Regions from separate parts of the Rhizobium zaerense genome, predicted to be linked through region 1. Evidence: riboswitches for the same ligand, from Rfam matches in the RefSeq annotation. Region 1 holds a riboswitch; each other region holds the start of a gene.

The links. Region 1 has a riboswitch for thiamine pyrophosphate ahead of thiC (phosphomethylpyrimidine synthase ThiC). Riboswitches for the same ligand answer to the same signal wherever they lie in the genome.
Region 2: another riboswitch for thiamine pyrophosphate. It lies ahead of ACS4RR_RS04055 (YkoF family thiamine/hydroxymethylpyrimidine-binding protein); the one in region 1 lies ahead of thiC (phosphomethylpyrimidine synthase ThiC).
Region 3: another riboswitch for thiamine pyrophosphate. It lies ahead of thiM (hydroxyethylthiazole kinase); the one in region 1 lies ahead of thiC (phosphomethylpyrimidine synthase ThiC).

What each region holds. Positions count from the first base shown of each region.
Region 1 is NZ_JBPWQY020000002.1:357,143-361,511, reverse strand. It holds gene thiO (glycine oxidase ThiO) at 1-400, opposite strand, end outside; gene thiC (phosphomethylpyrimidine synthase ThiC) at 402-2,219, opposite strand; TPP riboswitch at 2,311-2,422, opposite strand; gene ACS4RR_RS26065 (hypothetical protein) at 2,645-3,355, opposite strand; gene ACS4RR_RS26060 (hypothetical protein) at 3,788-4,090, opposite strand; partial or broken gene ACS4RR_RS26055 (hypothetical protein) at 4,282-4,369, shown strand, end outside.
Region 2 is NZ_CM132690.1:831,606-835,974, forward strand. It holds gene ACS4RR_RS04045 (ABC transporter ATP-binding protein) at 1-712, opposite strand, end outside; gene ACS4RR_RS04050 (ABC transporter permease) at 709-1,515, opposite strand; gene ACS4RR_RS04055 (YkoF family thiamine/hydroxymethylpyrimidine-binding protein) at 1,559-2,191, opposite strand; TPP riboswitch at 2,182-2,295, opposite strand; gene ACS4RR_RS04060 (NADPH-dependent FMN reductase) at 2,540-3,136, opposite strand; gene soxR (redox-sensitive transcriptional activator SoxR) at 3,220-3,684, shown strand; gene ACS4RR_RS04070 (SDR family NAD(P)-dependent oxidoreductase) at 3,805-4,369, shown strand, end outside.
Region 3 is NZ_JBPWQY020000005.1:270,890-275,258, forward strand. It holds gene thiD (bifunctional hydroxymethylpyrimidine kinase/phosphomethylpyrimidine kinase) at 1-354, opposite strand, end outside; gene thiE (thiamine phosphate synthase) at 351-986, opposite strand; gene thiM (hydroxyethylthiazole kinase) at 983-1,786, opposite strand; TPP riboswitch at 1,837-1,933, opposite strand; gene ACS4RR_RS32180 (DUF1349 domain-containing protein) at 2,120-2,704, opposite strand; gene ACS4RR_RS32185 (ABC transporter substrate-binding protein) at 2,931-4,369, shown strand, end outside.

The DNA.
Region 1 (4,369 bases):
CGCGGCGAAAGAACAGCCCGTGCCGGAACCGCCCGCCAAGAGAGGGTTCCAGCGCCGCAATCGCCGGCTCTTCCAGCCATTCATAACCCGTCGTGCGGCAGGCAAAGCGTCGCAGTTCACCAAGATCGCGAGCCGAGGCGACCACGAGCGTTCCGTTGCGTCGCACCTCTCCCGGCACCATTGCCTCCCATTTGTCGGCGGCGGTGAGACCGCGCATGAGTACCGCGTCATCAGCACTCTCCCGCTCGCACCAGGGCGCCAACATTCCGCCCGCGAGCCACGAAGCAGCACGCCTGAAACCGCCATATGGATCGAGCACGGTAACCTCGGCATCTCGAGCGCGCAGTTCATACGCCACCGTCAGGCCGGCAACGCCGGCCCCTTTGACAAGCACACGCATCTCATTCGCCCGAATGTTGCAGGGCTTCTACCGGCATATAGAAGTCGCCGCCCTCGCGATAACGCGCTGCCATCGCATCCAGACCCTCCTTCTGCGCTTCGGCGCGGATATCGTGCGAAATCCGCATGGAGCTGAATTTCGGGCCGCACATGGAGCAGAAATGGGCCACCTTATGGGCTTCCTTCGGCAGCGTCTTGTCGTGGAAGCTGCGGGCGGTTTCTGGGTCCAGCGAGAGGTTGAACTGATCTTCCCAGCGGAATTCGAAACGGGCGCGGGAGAGCGCGTCGTCGCGCAGCTGTGCCGCCGGATGCCCCTTGGCGACATCTGCGGCGTGAGCCGCGATCTTGTAGGTGATGACGCCTACCTTCACGTCGTTGCGGTCGGGAAGCCCCAGATGCTCCTTGGGCGTGACGTAGCAGAGCATCGCGGTGCCGAACCAGCCGATCATGGCTGCGCCTATCCCAGAGGTGATGTGATCGTAGCCCGGCGCGATATCGGTCGTCAGCGGCCCGAGCGTGTAGAAAGGCGCCTCGCCGCAGACTTCGAGCTGCTTGTCCATGTTCTCCTTTATCTTGTGCATCGGCACATGGCCGGGGCCTTCGATCATCACTTGGCAGTCTTTCGCCCAGGCGATCTTGGTCAGCTCTCCCAGTGTTTCCAGTTCGGCGAACTGCGCCGCATCATTCGCGTCGGCGATCGAGCCGGGGCGCAGGCCATCGCCGAGCGAAAAGGAGACGTCATAGGCGCGGCAGATGTCGCAGATCTCCTCGAAATGCTCGTAGAGAAAGCTTTCTCGATGGTGATGGAGACACCACTTCGCCATGATCGAACCGCCGCGCGATACGATGCCCGTTACACGGTTGACGGTGAGCGGGATGTTGTGAAGCCGCACACCGGCATGGATGGTGAAATAGTCGACGCCCTGTTCGGCCTGTTCGATCAGCGTGTCGCGATACACCTCCCAGGTCAGGTTCTCGGCAATGCCCTCGACCTTCTCCAGCGCCTGATAGAGCGGCACGGTACTGATCGGCACCGGCGAATTGCGGATGATCCATTCGCGGATGTTGTGGATGTTGCGGCCGGTGGAGAGATCCATGACGGTATCGGCGCCCCAGCGGGCCGCCCAGGCCATCTTCTCAACCTCCTCCGCCATCGATGAGGTGACGGCGGAGTTGCCGATATTGGCGTTGATCTTCACCAGAAAATTGCGACCGATGATCATCGGTTCGGCTTCCGGATGGTTGATGTTGGCGGGGATGATCGCGCGTCCCGCCGCCACTTCCTGCCGGACGAATTCCGCCGTCACATGGTCCGGAATATGGGCGCCGAAGCTCTCGCCGTCGCGGATCATGGCGTCCGCCTGCGCCTTGCGGCCGAGGTTCTCGCGAACGGCGATGAATTCCATCTCGGGCGTGATGATGCCGGCGCGCGCATAGGAGAGCTGGGTGACGGCACTGCCATCCTTTGCGCGCAGCGGCTGGCGCAGCGCGGGGAATTCGGGCGTCAGCCTTTCGCCGCTGGCAAAGCCGTTGTCTTCGGGACGGACATGGCGGCCCCTATAGGCGTCGACGTCGCCGCGGGCGAGAACCCAGTCACGTCGCAGTGACGGCAGCCCCTGTTCGATACGGATCTCGGCGCCCTCGATCGTATAGGGTCCGGACGAGTCGTAGACGACAACGGGCGGCTGGGCCGATGTCGGATGCAGGCTGATTTCGCGCATCGGCACGCAAATGTCGGGATGGATGTCCCCCCGAATGTAGATCTTCCTGGATGCCGGCAAGGGGCCGGTGGTGACGGTTGGGGCGGCGGCGATACTCATGGTTTGAGGCTCCAAGTTTCGATTGGAGACCCAGTCCTCAGCCGGAATGATGAAAAGACGCCGGCACGGATTCCACGCGTGAATCCACTGCCTTCGAGCGCTTGCACCGTCCCTACGCCACTATGAACTGGATCAGGTTCAACGGGTCACTGCGCGCGATAGCAGTATCTCAGCCCCTTGCCGGGACCCCCCTGGTGAATGCCAAAAAGGGTAGAGGCTTGCCGAGGGGACTGGCAAGCGACAATCTGCGATGGCTTGGGGTCAGGTTACACTCAGGCTATCGTGCGTGGTCGCCGTGATCAAACGAATCGACAAGTCGATCGCCCGACCGGCACGCTTCCGCAAGCCAGTGCGCCTTTGTCGCATGCAGTGGCTGTCGATTTTTATCCCGCCCAGTTCAGCAAGTATACCGAGTTACCGAAGCGCTATTGAGAAAGCAGGCGCGGAACTGGAAAGTCTAGTACTTTGTCCGTGTAGCTTTCGACCAAGGCGCTAAACGGCGTGCCGTCCTGAAGTTTCAGTACAGCACGATGTTCGAGCAGGAACGGCGGCAGGCTAAGGGAACTTGTTTGATGCGCTATTAAGCCCTCCATGTCCCAGCCTTCGGATAGAGGGGACCAGAGCAACTTGGCAGACAGGTTTGTGCGAGTGAAATTAAGAGCCTGAACGGCGCTGCCAAACGCGATGTCGCTGGTCTTCAACGTCTGATTCACCTCTGAAGTTAATTTTGCGGGTACATACCAATTGTCGGCTTCCGACAAGACGCGGTCGCCGCAGACCAGGCGGACGCGGCGATAAGCGATCAGCTCACCGGGTCCGACGGTCAGAAGTTCACGGATGTGCTCATCGGCCGGCTTGTCTTGCCCGCCCACACGCTGCGCTACAATCTTGGAACCTTCCGGTGCAAGCTTGTGCGCGGCGCACCAGCGATCAAGGGTCAACGTAGCACTGGCGTTACTCAGGAGATTGGCATTCAAGGTCTGAAGGACCGCAAGCGCTTCCACTCGAGATGTCGGCGAGTTCAGCCACTGAGACCCTATAGACGGTTCTTGCGCAATTGCGATCTGGGTGCCCAGCACGATGGCAGTCGCTGCAAGTGCGGCGATGCGAATGCGTTTCGAAGAACAAAATGACACGGAGAACGGATCCTTTCTGCAGTAAATTTGATGGGCGAACCCTGCGCGTCAAATTTCGTTGATTTTGGTAGGCGACCGCGCGTTGTCAGCGTATTTGATACCGGCCGCAAGATTTGAACTGCGCCTTACGGGTACCGTTTAACGGTCGGGTTCCCGATAGACTTTCTTACCATCTTCCGATGTTCCTGCCGTGCTGGTTCACACCTGTTGAAGCCTGTGTGCCCGGGCCGTCCTTTGCTTGCGTCGCATCAAGGTCGTTCATGATATCCTCCATCCGCTCGCCGACCTGTTGTTGGAGTTTGCAAGCGTTGGCCACCGAGCCGGCGCTTCCAACCTGGAATATGGAAACCCGATAGACGTGGATTTCAAATGAGGAACATGGCGGCCGGTCCGAATCTTTTTCATCATATATCGTAACTCTCGCTTAACGGTTCAGCGCCTTTGTCGCCCCTCCCTCGTTGCGGAATGTTCATATAGCTGGAGCGGATAAAATAGCTCGCAACCGACAGCAAAATCGAGGAGCAATTGTTGGAAAAAGGTCTTCTTCGGCGACGCAGAGCCCTCCTTCCGGTCGAGTGACAATTGTAGACCAGGCAGCGACACGCCGTCGATGGTTGCCAGCCGCAGATGCGAATAGCCAAGACGCTTGGCTGATGTCTTTTGGTGATCCATGTCGTCGTGCTCCTTGTGCAAGCCTCCCGACGATGACGTCGCCGGCAAGATTTCAGGATTCATCGGAAAGACTTTTCCTGTTGCACTATCGTAACTCATCATGAAAACGACGAACAACGCAACAGATGTGTGTGATATATGTTAAAGTATATCTCTTCAAATTTGTCAGCTCTTACTTTCCGCTTCGAAAACGCGTAAGTTGGGGAATACGTTGTAATATATGTTACTATATATATCGCGCTTCATATCTTGGCGGCCGGATGAAATGGCAGATCTCTAACGGGTACGGCAAACGCTCGCTGGTCGAAACGGCACGATACAAGTCCATCCTCGGGCGGCGTC
Region 2 (4,369 bases), on a different replicon from region 1:
TCGCCTGGGCCGCCGGAGAGCCGAGATCGGCAATGCTTCTCGGACGGGGCAGGGGAACGCGGAATTCGCGGATGATACGCGCCGGACGGGCCGAAAGTACGTAGATCCGGTCGGAGAGGAACACGGCCTCGCGAACGTCGTGGGTGATCAGCAGCGCCGTCCAGCGATGTTCGGTCCACATGCCCTGCAGCCATTCCTGCATCTGCATGCGTGTCAGCGCGTCCAGCGCGCCGAAAGGCTCGTCGAGCAGCAGCATGTCCTGGGTCTGGACGACGGTGCGCAGCAGCGCGGCGCGCTGGCGCATGCCGCCGGACAGTTCGGAGGGGTAGCGATGCTCGAAGCCGGCGAGGCCGAAGCGCTCGAACAGAGGCGCGATGGCGGCGCGGGCCGCGCGGCGGCTCATACCGTGCACCTCAAGGCCGAGTGCCGCATTGTCGATGATCCGGCGCCAAGGCATCAGCGCATCGCGCTGCGGCATGAACGCAAAGGAATGCGGCGCCTGTTCCAGCGGCGTGCCGTTGAAGAGCATAGTGCCGGAATCGGGCCGAAGCGCCTGTGTCAGCAATCGAAGGACCGTCGATTTTCCGGAGCCGGATGGGCCTACGATCGAAACGAACTCGCCGCTCTCGACAGCGAGCGAAATATCGTCCAGCACCTTCATGCCGTCGAAGGACTTCGAGATATTGCTGAGTTCAACCATTCTATCGCTCATCGCCGCCGCTCCCCGGCTGGTTGCCAGGGCATGACGAGGCGCTGGATGATCAGCGTCGCTGCGAAGAGGCAGAGTGTCAGCACGGCGCTGACGATAACGGCGGCGAGCACGAGATCGGGGCGAAAATTGTTCTTGGCATTGAGGATATAGATGCCGAGGCCGCGGGCGGCGCCGGCATATTCGGCAAAGATCGCGCCGACCACGGCATAAGTGATCGAGATCCGCAGACCGGCGAAGAAATAGGGCAGCGAGGAGGGGAGCCGTGCCAGGCAGAAAACGCGCCAGCGGCTCGCCTTCATCGAATTCAGCAATTCGGCGATGTCACGGTCGGTCGATTCATAACCCTGCAGCAAGGCGACGAGCAGTGGGAAGAAGGTGACGAGCGCCACCAGCAGGATCTTCGGCAACAGGCCGAAGCCGAACCAGAGGACGACGAGGGGCGCGATCGCCACCAGCGGCAGGGTCTGGCTGGTGATGAAGATCGGCAGCAATGCCCGGCGCATGAAGGGCATGAAATCCATGAGGATCGAGGCGGCGAAGGCGAAGCCAAGCGACAGGGCGAAACCTCCGAGTGTCGCGCCGAGCGTCGGCCAGGTATTGGCGATCAGCGCCTCGCGGTTCAGCCAGCCCTGGATGACGATGCGCGAGGGCGCCGGCAGGATGGATGGTTTGATGCCGGAAAGATCGACATAGAGTTCCCACGCCGCCAAAAAAACGCAACCGGCAAGCAAGGCGGGTATGCCCCGGTAGAGAGCGGCGCTGAGCGCGGCAAGGCGCGAATCCGATGGGTTTGACAGTGTCATCAGCGTTCGATTTCAAGCTTTCGTCGGGAGCAAATTCAAGGTGCTATAGCGTCCTTTGCGCGTCCGAAAAGACGCGCGGCGCTGTATTGGCCGACACCGTGATGTCGAGGGTCACATGCCCTTCGGGGTCGCCGAAGCGAAAGAAGGCCTCGCGAATGGTGGCGAAGACCGCGCTGGCATCGCCGGAAAGCCTGGTGCAGAAATTTTTGGCGCGGTCGAAAGTGCCGGAGCGCTTCAGGAAGTCGATGCAGCCATAGATCTCGTCCATATGGGTACCGGTGCCCATGACGTAGAGCGAGAATTGCGCAGCGGTCGGCTGTCCGCTCTCCGTGGTGATGTCAACGGCGGCAAGTGCGGCTCTTATGCGCTCGGCAAGCGGCTCCGCCTGACCGGGGGAAGGGTTGACGCCGCAGATGGCGTCGTCGGGCTCGCCGGGGCAGCCGCGTGAAACGGCGGCGGACAGCACGCAATGTTCGCCGGTCCTTGCGGCGGCGACGAAAAGATCGTGCATGGCGGCGAAGAGGATGTCAGGCGGGCCGACCAGCAGTGTGGAGATGTCATCGGTCTCGATGCGCAGCCGGTCGCGATAGGGATCGAGCGCCTTGACGGCATCGAGAATGATGCCGACGAAATTGCCGGACATCGGATAGAGTGACACTTGTGCGCCTGAGAACATCTGAACCTCGCTCCGCTGGCATTACCCAGATCAGCTTTGAAGGGTCCAGAGGCTTGCGCCTCACATCTCAGCCCCGGCGATACGGAGCTCCCCTGTTATTTGCGCGGAAACTATCACCGGGGTTTTCTCCCCGCAACAGCAAAATTGCGAACCCGTCCGCGCGGTCGGAACGAAGCCGAGGTGACGGAAAACACCCGGACGGAGGTCCTGCCCGGGTGTTCCCAATGGTTCCGTACCTGCCGGGAACGGAACCGGAGCTTCCTGCCTCAGGCGGCTGGCGCATAACCCCGAAAATCGGAATCGATTTTCGGAAAGGATCATGCGCAGATTCAAAGTGATAGAGCGCCCTTAGCGCGTCTGAAAAGACACGCGGCGCTCTATTCCGGCATAAGGACGATCGCTACGGGCAGTGACGAGTGCCCGCGTCCACCATTCCAGCCTCGCCATCATCCGATCGAGCAAACGCAGTGCATCGGCGGGATTGTCGAGCCGCCCGTCCGTGTCGAAGCGGTTCCAAGGTGCGGCAAAGCTCACCGAATCGCGGATCGTGACGGCGTGGAGTTCGGCAAAGACGAGCCGCAGCTGTTCGACGGCGCGCAGGCCGCCGGATATGCCGCCATAGGAAACGAAGGCGACCGGCTTGCCCTGCCAGGGCTCGAAGAAGAAATCGATGATCGACTTCAACGAGGCGGTGAAGCTGTGGTTGTATTCCGGCGTGACGATGATGAAGGCGTCGGCCATGCCAAGTCGTCCGGCGAGCCTGTCGATTTCGGGGTGCGTCATGTCACGGTTGGCCGGCAGCGCGAAATCCAATGGGTCGATGATGTCGATATAAAATTGCGGGAAGCGGAGGAGTTCCTGCGTCAGCCATTTGACCAGCCGGTCGCAGATGCGGCCCTCTCTCGTGCTCCCATAGATGACAGCCAGCCTGGTGGGTGTTTGCATGCGTCGCTCCTTGTTGCGATTGGACTTTACGATTGCGGGAGCAAGGGTTATAAAACCTCAACTAATATTGAGGTCAAGAGGCGATGGATACAATTTCTGCAGCGCCGCTCGGCAAGCTCCTGACGGTCGGCGAAGTGGCGGAGCGCAGCGGCTTGGCCGTCTCGGCGCTGCATTTCTACGAGACCAAGGGGCTGATCTCGAGCATCCGCTCCCGCGGCAATCAGCGGCGCTATGGGCGCGACGTGCTTCGCCGGCTCGGCATCATCAAGGTGGCGCAGCGTGTCGGCATTCCGCTTTCGGAAATCCAGGCGGCGTTCACGTCCCTGCCGCAGGGGCGCACGCCGACCGTCGCCGACTGGCAGACGCTGTCGGCGCGTTGGAAGGATGATCTCGACGCGCGAATCAGGCGGCTTAGCCTGCTGCGCGACCGTCTGACCGGCTGCATCGGCTGCGGCTGCCTGTCGATCGAAAGCTGTCCGTTGCGCAATCCCTGCGACCGGCTGGGCAAGGAAGGGCCAGGCGCGCGGCTTCTGGAGGCCGAAAGCTAACCCTCTTCCGCCGGAAGCCTTGCCGGAAAGATGGATGCGCGCCTTTCTTTCGGTCGGCGCGCTCATATGTTAAGGGCGAATGACGCAACCGGCGGCACTGTCCGCGAGGAGGACGGCTTCGTGTTCCATCCCAGACTATTCGAAAATCGCAATGTGGTCGTTACCGGCGCCGGTCGCGGCATCGGCCTTGAGGTGGCCCGGCAGTTCCTGGACTGCGGTGCGAGGGTGATCGTCCATACCGGGCGAAAGCCGGGACGCGACCTGCCGGATTTCCTGCTGACGGCTGAATCGGAAAGACGGGCGCTGCTGCTGCACGCCGATTTCTCCGCGGCCGGCGGGGCAGCGCAATTTGCTGAAGATGCTCTCGCCTTCTTCGACAAGGTCGATGTGCTCGTCAACAATGCCGGCACCATGCTTGGCCGTTTTCCCGCTGCCACACTCACCGACGCAGAATATGAGGCGGTCGTGCGGCTCAACCAAACATCGGTGGTGGCGCTGACGCGGGCGCTGCTGCCGGCATTGAAGACGGCTGAAGCCGCTGCCATCGTCAACACGGTTTCGATTTCGGCGCTGACCGGCGGCAGCCCCGGTTCTTCGATCTATTCGGCCTCGAAAGCCTTCGTTGCGACTTATTCCAAGGCGCTTGCCCGTGAGCTCGCACCGGACGGAATCCGCGTCAATTGCG
Region 3 (4,369 bases), on a different replicon from region 1:
GGGCGCCAGTAGGGCGGCTCCACCCTTGGCGATCATGACAGGGTCGATGACGATCGGAATGTCGCGGTGGTCGGTCAGCGCACCGGCAACGGCGTCGGCGATGCCGGCATTGGCGATCATGCCGATCTTGACGGCATCGACGCGCACATCGGCAAAGACGGCATTGATCTGATCGGCGACGAATTGCGGCGGCACCAGATGCACGCCGCTCACCCCTTGCGTGTTCTGCGCCGTCAGCGCGGTCAGCACCGCCATGCCGTAGACGCCGCGGGCGGAAAAGGCCTTGAGGTCGGCCTGGATGCCGGCGCCGCCGGAGGGATCGGAGCCGGCGATCGAGAGAACGTTGCGGATCATGCGCGGGCCTTTCGAATTTCTGCGGCGATGCGGCGGGTGGCCGCTTCGGGGTCGGGCGAACCGCAGATGGCGGAGACGACGGCAAGCCCCCGGGCGCCGGCGGCGAACACCTGGCCGACATGATCTACCTTGAGCCCGCCGATCGCGACGGATGGCACCGGCGAGGCCTTGACCAGCCTTGCAAGGCCGTCAAAGCCGATCGGCTGCTTGTGATCGGCCTTGGTCGGTGTCGCAAACACCGGCCCGACGCCGGTATAGTCGACCAAGCCAGGATCGACGGCGTTCGCAAGCGCCTCGCTCTCGACCGACAGGCCAAGGATCATCTCGGCACCGACCATGGCCCGCGCTCTGCGCGCATCCATATCCTCCTGGCCGATGTGCAGGCCATCGGCGCCGATGGCGATGGCCGCCTCGACGTCATCGTTGACGATGAGAAGCGCGCCCGTCCCATCCAGCGCCTGTTTCAAGGCGCGGCCGGTCTCGATCATCCTGATGGTGCCGGCATTTTTGTCACGCAACTGCACCATGGTGGCGCCGCCGGCAACGGCAAGGCGCGCTGTTTCGACCATGCCGATCCCGGCGCAGAGATCGGGGTCGAGGACGAGATAGAGCGAAAGGTCGAAAGCCTTCATGCGGCTGATATCCTTGCCCGGGCATCCAGCGTTTCGGCGTCGAGCGCGGCCAGCGCATCGAGGAAGCGCCAGGAGAAGGAGCCGGGGCCGGCCGCCCCAAGGGCGGCCTCCTCGCCGGCGATGGCGAAGGTTGCAAGGGCTGCGACCGTCGCGCCGAAGATATCCTGAGGTGCCGTCGCGGCAAAGGCGCCGACGAGGCAGGTGAGCGAGCAGCCGAGTGCCGTGACCTGCGGCATCAGGACCGATCCGCCTTCGATGCGCACGGCCCGCTCGCCGTCGGTGACGAAATCCACGGCGCCGGTTACGGCGATGACCGCCCGCTGCCGCTCGGCAAGCCATCGCGCCGAACCTTCCGCTTGCTCGACCGGGTCGCGGCTGTCGACCCCCTGGCCGCGGCTTTCTCCGCCGGCAAGCGCGATGATCTCGGACGCGTTGCCGCGGATGATGGTTGGGCGCAGCGCCAGCAGTTCGGCGACCGCATTGCGGCGGAAGGCGGTGGCATAATGGGCGACCGGATCGAGCACCCAGGGTTTGCCGGCTGATGTCGCCGCCTTCGCAGCCGCCTGCATGCCGTCGATCCATTGCGTCGACAGCGTGCCGATATTGATTGTCACAGCGCTGGCGATCGCGGCGAATTCGCCGGCTTCTTCCGCGGCATGCACCATGGCGGGCGAGGCGCCTGATGCAAGCAGGACATTCGCGGCGATGTTCATGGCGACGTAATTGGTGATGCACTGAACGAGCGGCGGCTTCTCGCGCATCGCCTTCAGCATCGCTCCTGGTGTGGTCCTGGTCTGCATATGGCCCCTTTCAGGCGGGGGCGGGCACGGGGCGGTTCATGCGGACGGTGCCGCGGCCCCGAGCGACTCCCTCCGCCGGCATTATCCGGTTCAGGTTCGAAGGGTGCTTCTCAGCCCGTCTGTCGACGAACGCCCCTGTCTCTCATCACGCCCTTTTTCGCAGAGAACGGGGCGGATGTCATCTCGAAAATGACAGTCCTGCGGCTGCGCCGCGCGATGACGATGAACGATTTTAAGAGATGCGCACCCCGCGGATAATCTCTGCCGGGGTGCCTCTTGGACTCCACTATCTGGATTCGTATATTGCCGTCGAGAATACGACATCGAAATCCGCTAGCTCAAGTCATGAAGATCGGTGGTAATCGCCGGCCCAATCGAAAACTCCGAAAACCGCACCCTCAGCCCGCTGCGCTCCGGCGTGCAGGCGGTCGGGCCGACTTCGTAGCGCTCGGCAGCCGGGAGGGGCGCTAACCGCAGTAGCGGCCAGCGGCGTCCGTCGCGTGAAGCCTGGATGCGCATCGCGCCGTTGGCGACCGTCACGCGGATGCGGAAATCTTCCAATTCGCGGAAGGGCTGAGCGACGGACCAGTCGGATTTGCCGTCGGTGACGACGGTGCTGAGGAAGGCTTCGCCGTCGGTGAACTCGACGCCTGTTTTCATCCAGCGTTTCTCGTCGATGCGCACCATCAGGCCGGCCTGGTCGTAGAGGGTGCGGAATTCGCCCTGGACGCGGATCTGCGCGGTGAAGCCGTCGGTGGTGGGAAAGGCGAGGAAATGGCCGCTGTCGCGGGTGAAGCCGTAATGGGTTTCTCGCCAGAAATCGGTTTTCTCATCGGTGGTCAAGGTAAGGCCGGCTTCGTTCGCCTGCCAGTGTGCGGGCTCGTTCAGCCATTTGCCGTCATTGAAGTCGATGCTCATCCTGTTCTCCCGTTCCGTTGAAGCCTCACCGCAGGGCGATCGCCTCACCTTGGCATAATGCGCGGCCGTGGTGCAGGCCGGCGCAGCCGAAGATTGTGTGTTTTTCCGGCGTCCGGCTATCCGCCCTAGCATAATCCGTCGCTCGTGCTTGACAGGATCGATCCATCTCCTATTCTGTTACAAAAAGATGAATTACATAATTGTGGAACTAAACGGGAGCTCTCACATGAAAAGACTGGTCGCATTCCTTCTCGGCACTGCACTCGTCGCCCTGCCTTCGACACTCCTTGCCCAGGAAAAGGGTGGCGTCATCAACGTCGCGACGATTGGCGAACCGCCGACGCTCGATCCGATGTCGTCGACGGCCGATCTGGTCGGCATCGTCACGCAGCACATTTTCGAAACGCTCTACACCTTCGACAAGAGCTGGAACGTCACGCCGCTTCTGGCCGAAAGCCTGCCTGAGATCAGCGCCGACGGCAAAACCTATACGATCAAGCTCAGAACCGGCATCAAGTTCCACGACAATACCGATATGACCTCGGAAGATGTCGTCGCCTCGCTTGGCCGCTGGATGAAGATCGCTTCGCGCGGCAAGCAGGTGGCTGGCTTCATCGAATCCGTCACCGCCGTCGATCCGGCGACCGTCAAGATTGCGCTGAAGCAGCCCTATGCGCCGCTGACCTCGCTGCTTGCCTTCAACAATTCGGCCGCGATCATCATCCCGTCGGAAAAGCAGGACGAGCCGATGAAGGACTTCATCGGCACCGGTCCCTACATGCTGAAGGAGCGCAAGGCCGACCAGTATATCCAGCTCGTCCGTTTCGATGCCTATAAGTCACGCGAAGGCGACAGCAATGGTTATGGCGGCGCCCGTCATCAATATCTCGATGAGATCCGCTTCGTGCCGGTGCCGGATCCGAACACCCGCGTCGAAGCCGCTGTTTCCGGCCAGTATGATTATGTCGACTCGATCCCCGTCGAATCCTACGACAAGCTGAAGGCTTCGACCGCCTCGCAGCCGATCATCCTCAAGCCCTTCGGTTATCCGGTCTTCGTCTTCAACACGAAGGAAGGTATTGCCGGGAATGTCGAGGTCCGCAAGGCGATCCGCCAGGCGCTCAGCATGGAAGACATGCTGGCCGCCGCCTTCGGCAGCAAGGATTTCTATGCGCTCGACGGCGCGATCTATCCGAAGACCTTTGCCTGGTCGACCGATGCCGGCGTCGAAGGCGCTTATAATGTCGCCGATCCGGAAGGGGCGGCGGCCGCCGCCAAGAAGGCCGGCTATAATGGCGAGCCGATCCGCATCCTGACCAGCCGCCAGTACGAATTCCATTACAAGATGGCGCAGGTCGCCGCCGAATATCTGAAGCTTGCCGGCTTCACCGTCGATATGCAGGTTGTGGATTGGGCGACGCTGACGCAGCGGCGCACCGATCCGAAGCTCTGGGATATCTACATCACCCATAGCCCCTTCCTGCCGGAGCCGGCGCTGATCGGCTCGCTCTCGACCAGTTCGCCGGGCTGGTGGGATACGCCGGCCCGCAAGGCCGCCGTCGATGCCTTTACATCGGAAGTCGATCCGAAGAAGCGCGTGGCGCTCTGGGCCGATGTCCAGAAGGTGATCTATGCCGATGCACCCTTCATGAAGATCGGCGACTT